4 regions of the Ligilactobacillus salivarius genome follow, and region 1 is predicted to be linked to each of the others. Evidence: predicted binding sites of a transcription regulator. Region 1 holds the regulator's gene; each other region holds the start of a gene.
The links. The regulator NrdR, encoded in region 1, represses ribonucleotide reductase genes. The targets are predictions, from matches to a motif close to ACACNATATATNGTGT.
Positions count from the first base shown of each region.

Region 2: the regulator NrdR is predicted to act here: its motif matches at 1,774-1,789, upstream of nrdH (glutaredoxin-like protein NrdH).
Region 3: the regulator NrdR is predicted to act here: its motif matches at 1,666-1,681, upstream of PTA89_RS08375 (deoxynucleoside kinase).
Region 4: the regulator NrdR is predicted to act here: its motif matches at 2,131-2,146, upstream of nrdD (anaerobic ribonucleoside-triphosphate reductase).

Region 1 is NZ_CP117983.1:586,839-590,700, forward strand. It holds gene polA (DNA polymerase I) at 1-222, shown strand, start outside; gene mutM (DNA-formamidopyrimidine glycosylase) at 235-1,065, shown strand; gene coaE (dephospho-CoA kinase) at 1,062-1,667, shown strand; gene nrdR (transcriptional regulator NrdR) at 1,682-2,155, shown strand; gene PTA89_RS02810 (DnaD domain protein) at 2,165-3,511, shown strand; gene dnaI (primosomal protein DnaI) at 3,521-3,862, shown strand, end outside.
Region 2 is NZ_CP117983.1:1,255,715-1,259,576, forward strand. It holds gene dnaX (DNA polymerase III subunit gamma/tau) at 1-324, opposite strand, end outside; RNA gene ffs (signal recognition particle sRNA small type) at 403-488, opposite strand; gene tadA (tRNA adenosine(34) deaminase TadA) at 530-1,030, opposite strand; gene PTA89_RS06215 (class I SAM-dependent methyltransferase) at 1,044-1,655, opposite strand; gene nrdH (glutaredoxin-like protein NrdH) at 1,857-2,087, shown strand; gene nrdI (class Ib ribonucleoside-diphosphate reductase assembly flavoprotein NrdI) at 2,084-2,467, shown strand; gene nrdE (class 1b ribonucleoside-diphosphate reductase subunit alpha) at 2,448-3,862, shown strand, end outside.
Region 3 is NZ_CP117983.1:1,710,032-1,713,893, reverse strand. It holds gene PTA89_RS08395 (MarR family winged helix-turn-helix transcriptional regulator) at 1-17, shown strand, start outside; gene PTA89_RS08390 (AzlD domain-containing protein) at 70-396, opposite strand; gene PTA89_RS08385 (AzlC family ABC transporter permease) at 383-1,090, opposite strand; gene PTA89_RS08380 (nucleoside 2-deoxyribosyltransferase) at 1,161-1,628, opposite strand; gene PTA89_RS08375 (deoxynucleoside kinase) at 1,866-2,603, shown strand; gene PTA89_RS08370 (oleate hydratase) at 2,768-3,862, shown strand, end outside.
Region 4 is NZ_CP117983.1:1,385,596-1,389,457, forward strand. It holds gene nrdD (anaerobic ribonucleoside-triphosphate reductase) at 1-2,038, opposite strand, end outside; gene PTA89_RS06830 (TIGR01440 family protein) at 2,221-2,778, shown strand; gene PTA89_RS06835 (mucin-binding protein) at 3,479-3,862, opposite strand, start outside.

The DNA.
Region 1 (3,862 bases):
ATTAAGGTTGCGATGATTAATATGCAAGAAATGTTAAAAGAAAAGAATTTGCAAGCAAAAATGCTACTTCAAGTACATGACGAATTAATCTTTGAAGCACCAACAGAAGAAATTCCATTATTAGAGGATATGGTTCCAAAAGTTATGGATTCAGCAGTTAAGCTGGATGTACCGTTAAAAGTTGAAAGTAAGCATGGACAAACTTGGTTTGATACGAAGTAGGAAGGTGAGATAATGCCTGAATTACCAGAAGTTGAAACAGTACGTAGAGGACTAGAGAAACTAGTCTTAAATAAAAAAATAAAAGATATTAGAGTGTTGTATTCTAAAACTATAATTAATGAAGAGACAGAATTCATAGAAAAACTAACAAATAAAACTATTAAAAAAATTGATAGACGTGGGAAATATCTATTATTTAGATTTAGTAGTGATTTGACAATGATTTCCCATTTGAGAATGGAAGGGAAATATTTCGTTGAACCAAGTACAAAAGAAGTTGAAAAACATACCCACGTAGTATTTGATTTTACAGATGGGACATCACTTAGATATAACGATGTTAGAAAGTTTGGCAGGATGCAATTGGTTAAAACGGGAATGGAAATGCAAACAGCTGGTTTAGCTAAATTAGGACCAGAACCTAAAGAGGAAACCTTTATAGTTGAAGATTTTTCTAAAAATTTGAAAAGGAGAAAAAAAGCTATAAAAAATGCTTTATTAGATCAAACGATAGTGGCAGGTTTGGGAAATATTTATGCAGATGAAGTGTTGTGGATGAGTAAAATTCATCCTGAAACACCGGCAAATAAATTAACTAAAGAGGAAATTGAAGTTTTACGAGATAATATTATTAAAGAACTAGCGTTAGCTACCGAAGCCGGAGGAACTACAATTAGATCATATACAGATGCATTTAGACATTCTGGAGGATTTCAGTTTAGCTTACATGCTTATCAAAGAACAGGGGATCCTTGTGAGAGATGCGGAACACCAATTCAAAGAATTGTTGTAGGTCAGAGAGGAACACATTTTTGTCCTAAGTGTCAGGTGGTAAAATTATGAAAATTTTAGGATTAACTGGCGGAATAGCTTCAGGAAAGACAACTGTTAGCACATATTTAAAAGAGATGGGATATCCAATTATTGACGCTGATAAAGTTTCTCGTAAAGTTGTGGAGCCACATACAGAAGGTTTAAAAGAAATTAGTCATTTTTTTGGAAATGATATTTTACAATCTGATGGAAGTTTAAATAGAAAAAAATTAGGTGAAATAGTTTTTGAAAACAAGGACAAAAGAGAGTTACTTAATAAAATATTGAGTAAAAAAATACGCACAGAAATAATTAATCAAATTGAATATTATAAAAAGCAAGGTGCAGATGTATTAATCTTAGATATTCCTTTGTTATTTGAAGGTGGATATGATAAGATGTGTGATTTTACAATGGTCATATACATTCCCAAAGAATTACAAATAGAAAGATTGATACAAAGAGATGGACTAACTAGGGATAAAGCGTTGAAAAGAATATCTGCTCAATTAGATAGTGCAGAAAGAAATTCCAAAGCTGATATTGTCATTGATAATTCAAGAAGTATTGAAGATACTCATAATCAAGTGATAGAATGGCTAGAGAGAAATAATTTAATGTTAGAGAAATGAGGTGAGCTACAACTATGAAATGCCCAAATTGTCATAAAAACGGTTCTAGAGTTGTAGATAGTAGACCAGCGGATAATGGACATGCCATTAGAAGACGCCGAGAATGTGAGCAGTGTGGATATCGATTCACAACATTTGAGAGAGTCGAAGTAACCCCTTTATTAGTTATTAAGAAGAACGGAACAAGGGAAGAATTTCAAAGAGAAAAATTGCTAAGGGGAATTGTAAGAGCTGCTGAAAAACGTCCTGTAGGAATAGATGAAATTACAGAAATAGTTGATAAAGTTGAAAATAAACTACGCTCTGTTGGAGGAACCGAAGTCTCAAGCCAATTAATTGGAGAATATGTAATGAAAATATTGGCTGATGTTGATGAAGTTGCCTATATTAGATATGCGAGTGTTTATAGGGAATTTAAAGATATGCACGCCTTTGCTGATGAATTAAGGGAATTAATGGATCGTGAAGAAAATAATTCGAAAGATTAGGATGAGTTTATGGATAGCGCATTGAATAAACTATCACCAAAAGATGGATATTTGGTATCTGCATCTACCTATATAGATAATCATGATATTGAAATTGTTCAAGTGCTGTATCAGCCAATAATAGGTATTGTAGCGGTAGCATTATATTCATATTTACGTTTTGAAATTGACCCTAAATTAATATTAAGTGAGAGAAAACTGAATAAGAATATTATAGATGGCTTAGGGATAAGTATTCCTGAGTTATATGATGCACGTTTGAAACTTGAGGCTACGGGGCTTATAAAAACATTTGAAGGTGAAGATAAATTAGGTAAGTATCATATCTATGAACTTCAAAAACCATTAAACGAAGTGAAATTTTTTACAGATGATTTATTAAGCACGGCGTTATTAGAAATGGTTGGAAATGAAAAATTTAAAAAATTATCTTTATGGAATAAATTTGATAATAATTATCATGATAAAAAAGAAGTTACAAAGCAATTTTTTGATGTATTTAATTTAAATAAAGATAATATTGTTTTACAAGCTCAATTAAATAATAGTAAGATTTTAAATGATGAATCTCTTATTAATCGTCAAAAGGTGTCATTAGACATGACAGTTTTTAGTGATTTCATAAAGAACTCATATGTAAGTTCAGATGATGTTATGAATCACTTAGATATTATTAAAAGTGTCAAATTAGTTTATGGTATAGATGAATTTCAATTAGTAAAACTTTTAGAAAAAGCAATTAATGTAACAAATAATAAGATTGATTATAATGAATTTAAAAAATTAGCTCAAAAAAATTTTGATAGCGGAATTCGAAGAAACTTTAAGAAAAACAAGATAGTAGAAACGGCTAAAGCTAAAGATGACGAAAAAGATAAGAATATTGATCCTTTAGTTAATGCTTTTAAAGCCTATGTTCCATTAGAATTTTTAGAGATTCTAAAAAATGAGTTAGGAAGTTTTGTCACTGCTAATGAAAGGTATGCTGTAAAAACATTGGTAGAAAAGCAGATGTTACCAAATGAAGTTATTAATGTTTTAATTCATTATTTGTTAGTTGTTCAAGATAGTTCTACCATCTTAAAAGGAACATTTGAAAGAATTGCTGCTGATTGGACAAAGAAAAAAATAAAAAACGCTCAAGAAGCGATGACTTACGTTAAAAGTTTCACTCGAGAAAAATCACTACAACGCAAAGCGACAAAAAAAGATTCAAAAGGCCGCAAAAGTAATGTAATTGTTAAAGAGAAATTACCTGAATGGGCTAAAGAAAAGGGAAAGAATAAGCTAACAGATGTTGGAAAGAAAGAAAATAAAGAAATTGACGAGCTATTGAAAAAAATAAATGGAAAGTAGGTGAGCTATGTGGAAGATATGGGAAAGGAACTTAGTAAAAGACTAGTAGAAAATAAGTGGGAAAAAAAGTATAAAGAAATAATTGAAAAAAGTTTAAAAGATGATGATGTGCAATTGTTTTTACGTGAAAACAAAGATAGACTAAGTCATCAAGAAATATTAAAGGGTGCAAGTAAGTTATATGAATTTGTTGACTTAAAACAAAAAATAGCAGAAGGAAAAGAAGTTTTTGCTCCAGGGTATTCGCCACAATTAACTATTAGTGATCATCACATTGAAGTAACATATGTACCTACTAAAAAATTGATAGAAGAGAGACGACTAAGAGAAATAAATAATAGAATTAATATT
Region 2 (3,862 bases), 670 kb from region 1:
CCTAATATCTCTAATTTCCTCTACACCATTATTAGAAGCCGCGTCTATTTCAATAACGTCATTTAAACGCCCTTCCGTAATGGCCTTACATGTTTCACACTCGTTACAAGGCTCACCTTCTTTTGAAAAGCGACAATTTATAGCCTTGGCAAAAATCTTTGCTGCAGATGTCTTACCAGTTCCTCTAGGACCAGTAAATAAGTAAGCATGCGAGGTTTGGTGAGTTATAATTGCATTTTTCAGAGTTTTGGTCACCATTTCTTGACCAACTAGATCCATAAATCTTTGTGGACGCCAAACTCGATAAAGAGCCTGATAACTCAAAGAGACTCCTCCTTCCAAAATTCATCAAAAAAAATCTCTCGGTTGCTCCAAGAACAAAACCGAGAGTTAACATTTCATATTAACTTAAGGCACATGCGAACTCTGCTTAGTGCTGCTTCCTTCCGGACCTGACACGCTTCACAAAGACAACATTGCCTCAAGGCCTTGCGGCAAATACTATGATACACGAATTAGTCAAAAATATCTAGTCTTTCACTCGATTTTTTCTTTTTTTCTTCATTTTTTTCCTAATTGATTTAAAAAAATCTTTCAGAATAGAAGCACATTCATTTTCTAAAATTCCTTTTTCTACAAATGATTGATGATTAAATCTGCTATCTTCAAGTAAATTCATCAATGTTCCTACAGTTCCTGCTTTAGGATCAGATGCACCATAATATACTTCAGGAATTCTTGAATTAATAATCGCTCCACTGCACATTGGACAAGGTTCTAATGTTACAAAAAGTTGAGTATCGACTAACCTCCAACTATTAACTGTTTCATTTGCTTCCTCAATGGCTAACATTTCTGCATGTAGTGTAGCATTCTGACTATGTTCCCTTAAGTTATGCCCTCTCCCAATGATTTTTCCATCTTTTACAATTACACAGCCAATTGGCACCTCTCCAATCTTAGCTGCTAATTTTGCTTCAAATAAAGCTTCTTTCATAAATTTCACTTTTTGTTCATCAGTCAATGGCAAGAAAATCACCTCGCTATTTAATCATTTCACTTTGTAAAATAAAATATCCCTTCTTCTTATTTAGAGTTTGACAATTTTCAAATACTTCATTTAATTTCTTTATTGCAGAAGGTGCACCTTGTTTCTTTTGAATTACAGCTACAATACTGCCACCGAGATTTAGATGTTGCTTTGATCCTGCTAAAATCCCATGAACAACATCTTTTCCCGCTCTTATAGGTGGATTTGTAATTATCAAATCATAATCAGTTTCATTAATATCTTCATATTGACTAGATTTAAAAATTTTAACGTTATTTATATTGTTATTTGCTGCATTTTTCTTGGCTAATTCAAGGGCTAGTTCATTGACATCTACCATATCTACCTGACTATTTGGATATGCTTTTGCTATTGACAATCCAATAGGGCCATAGCCGCAACCCATATCTAGTATTTTTTTATTATCTAAATCTAAATTAGCATCAATAGTTTCTAATAGTACTCTTGTACCAAAATCAACCGTATTTTTTGAAAAAACTCCATTATCTGTTGTAAAATGTATGTTATTTCCCAGCAATTCGAAATTCCACTTTTTTTCTTTATGTTCTACGTCTGGGTTTGAAGAATAATAATAATTAGTCATTGTCTTTTTCTCCTGTAATTTATATCTATAATAATACGCATTTTTTTCTACCTTAGCAAATTATTGTTTTTACCAAAATTCCCATTAACACAACATGTCGGACACTATTATTAAAAACCCACAATATATGGTGTAGTTAGACTTGAATTTTTCTCTATATATTGTATACTAAATACACAAGAAGTTACGGAGGTAGTTTTTATGAAATTAGATTTATTCACTAAAAACAATTGTATTCAATGTAAAATGACAAAAAAATTTTTAAAACAACATAACGTTGAGTTTGAAGAACACAACATTTCTGAAAATCCTGAATATATTGACTATTTAAAGAACAAGGGATTCCAAGCTGTACCTGTGTTGGAAGAAAATGATTCCCCTATCGTAAATGGTTTCCGTCCAGACTTATTGAAGAAGTTGATTGCTCAATGAAAATAGTTTACTTCACGGTAACTGGACAAACAAAAAGATTTATCAAAAAATTAGGCAGCAACTATGAATATTTTGAAATAGATGCTGCCAATCCTTTTTTTGAAGTAAATGATCCCTTTGTATTAATTACACCTACTTATGATAAACAGATAACAGAACCCATAAATGACTTTTTAGAGTATCAAAATAATAGTCATTATCTTAAAGGAATTGTTGGAACTGGTAATCGTAACTTTGCTGAATTATTTATCTTTACAGCAAAAAATCTATCTTACGAATATCACGTTCCATTAATTTATGCATTTGAATTTAATGGAACTCCTACTGATGTTTCAAATTTTAAGAAAGCGGTGAAGGAACTTGAGTCTAAAGGACATTGATATTAGTAAAGTTACTTATTTTGATTTAAATAATGAAATAAATATTCCTGTAAATGGTCAAATCCAATTAGGAAAAGATAAAGAGGCTCTTGAAGCCTTTTTAAATGAAAATGTTAAGCCTAATACTAAACAATTTTCTTCAATTAAGGAACGAATTAATTATTTAATTCAAAATAACTACTATGAAGAAGAGTTTATTTCTAAATATTCATTTGAATTTATCGAAAAATTATATGATTACCTAAAAAAAGAAGATTTTCATTTTAAAACTTTTATGGCAGCATATAAATTTTATGCTCAGTACGCTTTAAAAACTGACGATAATGCCTACTATTTAGAAAACTTTATAGATAGAGTTGCTACTAACGCTCTTTATTTTGGTGATGGAGATGAAAAATTAGCTTTAGAATTAGCTGATGAATTAATCCATCAAAGATATCAACCTGCTACTCCAAGTTTCTTGAATGCCGGTCGTAAACGCCGTGGAGAACTGGTATCTTGTTTCTTAATCCAAATGACTGATGACATGAATTCAATCGGAAGAAATATTAATTCTGCCCTACAATTATCACGTATTGGTGGTGGTGTTGGTATTAATCTTTCCAATTTACGCGGTGCTGGTGCTCCTATTAAAGGAATTCATGGAGCTGCATCTGGTGTCGTTCCTGTTATGAAGTTACTTGAAGATAGCTTTACATATTCAAACCAACTTGGTCAACGTCAAGGTGCTGGTGCTGTTTATTTAAATGTCTTCCATCCTGATATAGAAGCATTTTTATCTGCTAAAAAAGAAAATGCTGATGAAAAAATTCGTGTAAAGACCCTTTCATTAGGATTAGTAGTTCCAGATAAATACTACGAATTAGTAGCTAAAAATGAAGACATGTATCTTTTTGATCCTTGGGGAGTTGAACGTGTTTACCACAAACCATTTTCTTATGTGGATATCACTAAAGAATATGATAATATGGTTGCTAATCCAAATATTCCTAAGAAAGTTATTAAAGCTCGTGATTTAGAAGAACAAATTTCTAAGTTACAACAAGAATCTGGATATCCTTATGTTATTAACATAGATACTGCTAATAGAGTAAATCCTATTTCTGGAAAAATTGTTATGAGTAATTTATGTTCCGAAATTTTACAAGTTCAACGTGCTTCAGTAATTAATAATCGTCAAGAATATGAAGTTCTAGGGACAGATATTAGCTGTAACTTAGGTTCTACTAATATTGTTAACCTTATGGCATCACCTAACTTCGGTAAATCTGTTGAAGTTATGACTAGAGCTTTAACTTTTGTTACTGATAAATCGGATATTGATGTTGTTCCATCAATCCAACACGGAAATCGATTAGCTCATACTATCGGTTTAGGTGCTATGGGGTTACATGC
Region 3 (3,862 bases), 680 kb from region 1:
GAAGATTACGTTCATAATTGAAGATGTTAAAAGGCTATGTAGCTTACCAATGTTAAGCTGCATAGCCTTTTAAATTACCATACGAATGAGAGCTAATGAGATAATCCCCACAATAACTGTGACCAAAAGATTTTTAGAAATAATAGCACTGATTAAGGTTGGCAAAGATGCCAGAAGATTTTCCCAGTTAATGTTAGGAAGATGTCCCAAGTGTTGAGTGAAAAGTTGACTAAACCACAAGGCAGACATAATAACAATTGGAACGAAGCTCAGATATTCAATAACAATTGCTGGTAAAGAGAATTTCTTAAGTAAAATAAATGGCAGTACTTTTGAAAGCCACATTGCAAATCCACAACCAATGATTGTGAGTAAGACATAATTAAAAGAGGACATGTTTCAACACCATCCCTACTGCACACCCTAATAATGTGACAATAATAATTAAAAGATTGCTAGGTATAAAAATAAGTCCTAAATAAACAAGGATAAAGGTAGCAACTACTACTAAAAGCTGTAGACTTAATTTTAATGACTTATCAGAAATCATTTGTAGGTATAACAAACCTATAAACATAGCTACCAAGGCAAAATCGATTCCTAGATTAGTGGGATTTTCGATAAAATTTCCCACTAAAGCACCTAAAACTGAAGAGAAAAACCAGACGAAGTATGCGAACCAATTGGCTGTGTCAAACCAAGCAAAATTGAGTTTATTATTTGTATAGTTGAGTTTATTCATTGCCAAAGCAAAGCTTTCATCTGTTAACAAGGATCCAATTAGGATATTATGTAACATACTATCGTTTTTGAAGTATTTAGCAGTTACTAAACTCATTAAAATCATACGTGAATTAACGAGAAAAGCAGCTGTAATGATGGAAATAATAGGACTATGTACTAACAGCATACTTACGATAATAAATTGTGCAGATCCTCCGTAGGCAATCAAGCTCATAAGACCAGCTTGCAAAGCCGACAAACCAGCGGCTTTACTAACAATCCCAAAAGCAATTCCAATACCAATATAGCCGAATGCAGTAGGAAGCACTTCTTTAATTGCTGTTTTACGATTAAGTTCAGCATTCATAAATAACACCTTCTTAAAAAAATATATAAAAAACTACCAGTAACATGATAATACTGGTAGTGAAAAGAGTTTAGATAACTGGGCGATTAGCTAATTTAGGCATCAATTCATTGAAATCATAATTTGCTAAATCAGATAATTCACCTTTGCTTGCGTCAAAGTAAGCTGTAAGAGCTTGAGAAATCATGAGATTTAATTCCTTTTCAGCATCGAATTGAACTACAATGACAGGTGTATTAGTACCAAAAGCAAGGCCAATTTCAAAAGCTGTACCAGAATCAGCTTCGTTATCACTTTCTTCTTTCTTATAATCAATAATTGCAACTACAGCATCAGCCGTGTAAATATTATTGATATCAAGAGTAAAAGTAGCTTTTTGCCATTCTAGTGATCCAAATTCAGCATGTTCATATGAATGTTCTTCAGGTACAAAAATACTAGATACAGTCTTATTAGTTTCAAGAGCTTCTTTTACTTGATTGATACGTTCGTGTTGGCCGTCACTGAAAAATGGAGCCGCAAGATAAATTTTTGCCATTACAATTCTCCTTAAATATGTATATTAATTAATGATGATACAACATATGGTACCTTAATATTATTTTAAATACAAGATACCGAAAAATAATTCTTTATTTTTTAGATCAAGATGTGTATTATTATATAGGATAGTCTGGTTTATACCAGAACTTTATTGAAATGCTGCTGCGTGTAGCATATTTTTTTGCTCGCAATTATGGATATTATTTAGAAAAGAAAGGATGCTTCAATCATTTTGATTACATTATCGGGTATTATTGGCTCTGGCAAGTCAAGTTTAACAGAAATTTTAGCGAAAGAATTAGGGACTAAGGCATATTACGAACCAGTAAAGGATAACCCTGTATTACCAATTTTTTATAAGGGAAATGAAATTGCTGCTAAAAAGCGTGCTGAAGGGGATAAGGAAGCAACTAATCCATATGCTTACTTGTTACAAACATTCTTTTTAAATCGTCGTTTTGCGATGATAAAGAAAGCTATGCAAGATGATAACAACATTTTGGATCGTTCAATTTATGAAGATGAAATCTTTATGCGTATGAACACTGAAATGGGAAACGCAACTCAAGTAGAATATGATATCTATAAGAGTTTATTGCACAACATGATGGAAGAATTACCACTTGCTTCACATAAAAAATCACCTGACTTGATGATCACAATCAAAGTTTCATATGAAACAATGATTAAGAGAATTGAAAAACGTGGTCGTGATTATGAATTAATTGAAAAAGATCCTTCCTTGGTAGATTACTATCAAAGACTATTGAAGCATTACGATATCTGGATGAAGGAATATGATGCTTCACCACTTTTGATCATTGACGGTGATAAATACGACTTTATGGAAAGTAAGGAAGATCGTGTTCAAGTTCTAGAAACTGTAGAAAATAAATTGTTAGAGCTAGGTAATATTAGTGAAGAACAATTTGAACATTTAAGAAAGAAACATCAAGCATTTTTGAATTAAGAAAACTAGGAATCGGGCTTTAGGTCCGATTTTTTTTATATTATTAAAATCCATTAAATATTGATACATTTTTATTAAAATGTCGAATCTCTCTTTTAGTGACGACAAAAAAGTTTATAATATATATTGAAAACGTTTTTAAATAGTTTTGTGAGGTGATCTTTATGTTGAAGAAAAAAGCTATAATGATAGGTGCTGGTCTAGCAAATATGGCTGGTGCAGTTTATTTGATTCAAGAAGGAAATTGGAATGGTAAAGATATTACTTTCTATGCTTTAGATACACATGGTGCTAATGACGGATCTACTGCTTCTGAAGCTGCTGAAGAATATTGGAATAAAAATCATCCAATGGAAAATACAAAGGGATTTATTGCTCGTGGTGGACGTATGTTAAACTATCGTACATACGTTGATTTGATGGATTTATTGGACAGAATTCCTTCAGTTACAGAACCAGGCATGACGGCTGCTGAAGATACACGTGATTTTGATAGTAAACATCGTACCTATGATAAGGCTCGTTTGCTTCAAGGAGGCAAGGGAATCGTTGATGGTCACAAGCTTGGTTTAAATAACCTAGATAGAATATTACTTTCACGTTTAGTGATGATGCCTGATAATCAAGAAGAAAAATTAGATAATGTGACAATTGCAGAATATTTTGAAGATTCACCACATATTTTCCAAACTAATTTCTGGTACATGTGGGAAACAACTTTTGCATTTAGAACACAATCATCAGCTCAAGAATTAAGACGTTACATGCATCAGATGATTTATGAATTTACTCAAATTGAACATTTAGTAGGGGTAAATCGTACACGTTACAACCAATATGAAAGTATTATGTTACCACTAATTAAGTATCTTGAAGGACAAGGATGTAATTTTGTTATGAACAGACGAGTTACAGATTTTGAATTTAAAGATACACCAATGCAAGATGAAATTACTGTAACTGGTTTAGAAATGGAAAACATCGAACAAGGCACAGTAGAACACGTAACTGTAGATGATGAAACAGTTGTCTTCTTTACTAACGGATCTATCACAGATTCTGCAACTTTAGGTGATTTCAACACGCCAGCTCCTGAAAATATGGATTATGGGGCAGCTTCATCATTATGGAAGAAAGCATGCGAAAGATTTTATAACCTGGGAAATCCTGATAAATTCTTCAATGATAGAGATGCATCAGAATGGGTAAGTTTTACTTTAACAACTAAGAATCATATTTTATTAAATGAAATCACTAGA
Region 4 (3,862 bases), 800 kb from region 1:
GATCATGATTACCACACTTAGGACATTCAAAACCACGTGCTGTTGGTTTAAATTCACCTTGGAATCCACATTTATAACATTTATCAATTGGAGTATTAGTTCCTAAATAACCTATCTTATCATAAGCCCAGTCCCACACAGCCTCGAGTGCCTTAGGATTTTGTCTCAAATTAGGATATTCGCAATAATGGATGAAGCCACCAGAAGCATACTTAGGATAATCCATTTCAAAAGTCAATTTTTCAAATGGAGATGGATGCTTTCTTACATCATAGTGGAAACTATTTGTGTAGTATTCTTTGTCTGTAATATCCTTTACCTTACCAAATCTTTCTGTATCTAATTTGCAGAAACGATCTGTCAATGATTCACTTGGAGTTGAATAAACACTAAAGTGATAATTATATTCCTTAGACCAAGCTTTGCATCTTAAGTTTAGCTCTTTAACAATTTGTAAAGTAAAGTCATGAGCTTCTTGATTATTTTCCCAATCAGGACCATAGAAACTTGTTCCGACTTCATACAAACCAATGTATCCCAAAGAAACTGTTGCTCTACCATTTTTGAAAAGTTCATCTACATTTCCATCTGGTTTTAATCTCTTGCCGAAAGCACCAAATTGATACAAAATAGGTGCATTTTCAGGACTAGCATCCAATACTCGTTTAACCTTGAAAACTAATGCGGATTTAGCAACTTGCATTTCCTCATCAAAAATTTGCCAAAATAGATCTTTATCTCCATTAGCTTTTAAGGCTATTCTTGGTAAATTAACTGTTACTACCCCTAAATTCATCCGTCCAGAGTTAACTTCTTGACCATTTTCATCCTTCCAACCTTGCAAGAATGAGCGACAACCCATTGGCGCTTTGAAACTACCTGTTAACTCTTTAATCTTGTCGTACATTAAAACATCAGGATACATTCTCTTAGTAGCACATTCAACTGCCAATTCTTTGATGTCGTAGTTAGGATCTTCAGGCTTCAAATTTACACCTTTCTTGATTGTGAAAACCAACTTTGGAAAAATAGCAGTTCTCTTTTCTTTACCCAATCCAGCAATTCTAATTTTCAAAATTGATTTTTGAATTTCTCTTTCAATCCATGAAGTTCCCAAACCGAAGCCTAAAGTAGTAAATGGTGTTTGACCTTGTGATGAAAATAGTGTATTAATCTCATACTCTAATGCTTGCATCGCATCATAAATATCTTTTTTAGTTCTTTTAACTGCAAAAGCCTTGATTTTATCCTCATCAGTGATAAATTCTTCACTTTCCTTCAAGTGCTTGTGATAATTCTTCATCGCAAATGGTGCTAAAACTTCATCAATTCTATCAGCAGAACAACCACCATATTGAGAAGAAGCAACGTTGGCGATGATTTGTGCCATTTGTGCTGTTGCAGTTTGAATAGAATGAGGGCTTTCCACTTCTGCATTACCAATCTTAAATCCATGGGTCAACATTTCTTTAAAGTCAATTAAACAACAATTAGTCATGGGACTCCATGGTGTATAGTCCAAGTCATGATAATGAATATCACCACGTAAATGAGCCTTAGCAACGTGTTCAGGCATCATCTTCAAACCTAGTGTCTTTCCAACAGTTCCGGCTGTTAAATCACGTTGCGTATTAAAAACTTTACTATCCTTATTAGCATTTTCATGAACTAAACTTGGATCCTTTCCTTGAAGTCTAGCTAGTCTTTCTGTTGGATTTGTTTGTTCTTCCCATTTTTCTTCATCTTGTTTACGATATTCTATGTAAGCTTGAGCTTTATCATCTAAACCTAGCTCTTTTAACGTATCTACAAAAGCAGTTGCTACTTCCTGTGCACTTACTTCGTCTTTTCCTACTAATTTATTTAGTATTCCACTAATTACATTTTCTTGGATCTTACCCGATAAATCCATTGCATTTAGTACTAATTTTAATTTATATAAAGCAAAGGAAAATTTTACTCCATCTCTTTTAATAAAGTAACTTGGTACTTCTTTTATAACTTTTATACTATTTTTATCTGTTTTCAAATCCAACATGGTACATTTTCCTTTCTTTCATTTAATTATACTATATATATTACACGTTAACTCCATCTAATACAATATATAGTGTCAAAAAATAAAATATCACACTATATATAGTATACAATCTATTGAATAATATTTTTTCTCAAACTTGCGTTATAATAGGACATATAGCAATTATTGGTGGTGAGAAAATGGAATTAACTGAAATCAAAGAAAAAACTTTACAAGCACTTAATGAGTTGCTTGAACAAGCTAATTTAAAAAAAGATGATATTTTTGTACTAGGTATGAGTACTAGTGAAATACAAGGACAACATATTGGTAAGCATTCAAATATTGATATCGGTCGCACAGTCGTAAATACAATCAACGATCGCCTTAAAGAAATAGGTGTACATCTTGCAGTTCAAGGTTGTGAACATTTGAACCGTGCTTTAGTTGTTGAAGAAAGTGTTGCTGAAAAGAATAATTTGGAAGTTGTCACAGTTTATCCGTCTCTACATGCTGGTGGAGCTGGTCAAATCGCAGCATTTGAAGCTTTTGATAACCCAGTAGAAGTTGAACATATCACTGCGAAAGCTGGTATGGATATTGGGGATACTTCTATTGGTATGCATGTAAAATTTGTACAAATTCCCGTTAGAACAAGTGTTACTGAAATTGGCAAAGCCCATGTTACGTTCTTGCGTTCACGTCCTAAATTGATCGGTGGTCAACGCGCTAAATATACTTGGGATCCATTTAATTAATATAACAGCGTCAAACTAGATTTTTATCAAGTTTGACGCTGCGTTATTTTATCGCTCATTACGGTACGGAACACGCCATGGTAACAAAACAGTGACCTCTAACAATTTAGTGAAAAGTTATACTGTGTTCCCAGAATCCCTAATTTAACCGTTAAGAAACGATAGTTTTAGGTTAAGTTAGGATAAAGACATAATTCTATTAAGAGTTATCACGTAATTTAACATGAGTTTCTTGTATAATTTTTTCTAACTTTAAATAAAAGATCTACCGGATAATTACCTGATAGATCTTTCATTAAATTTATGCTGAATATTTGACAAAAATTCTCCCCCACATAATATGGGGAACACCTACCTTTAACTAAAACATAATCTAATTCTTTTACAAAATCAGAACGTTTTCTAAATTTATGAAGAATATAATGTTCAGAAAATCCAGGATGATATTTATTCCAAAAAGCTTCTCTTGTAAGATTCTCTACTTATTTCCATTCTTCTTTATTTTCCATAGAATACGATTTCACCTCTAAAAATTTTATTAATTAACACTACACATAATAACATTTAACTGTTTATTTTTTTATACTTTCTAGTAGTTCATAAAAAGACGGCACTAAATCTCGTTAATATTGAGCTTAGTGCCATCTATTATAACTATTTTAAGAAAAAATTTCGTTACTTAATATATCACATCAATTTTTTAACGTTTTCGAATAATCTCCCATACTCCAAGAATAGACGTCAAAAGTAATCCAATAATCGAGTAAATGGTCCCTACTTTATTTCCAGTTTGTGGAAGTTTATTTTGAAAGACCTTAGACTTAGTATCCATATTTTTTAATTCAGGTGTAGCTGTCTTCCCTTTTGCGTTTGTGATGTTTTTTGGAGTTGGACTAGTTGTAGAAGTTTCTGGAGTTGGATCATCTGTCACTTCTTCTAATTCTTCTACTATTGCTGGTTCATCTGCTCGATAGTAGATATCTACCACTGCGTCCAAACTTTCTGAAGTTACTTCTACTCCATCTACTGTGCCTGGAATTGCTGTGTAGCCTTCTTGTTCTGGGGCTGTAAAGCTTTCCCAACG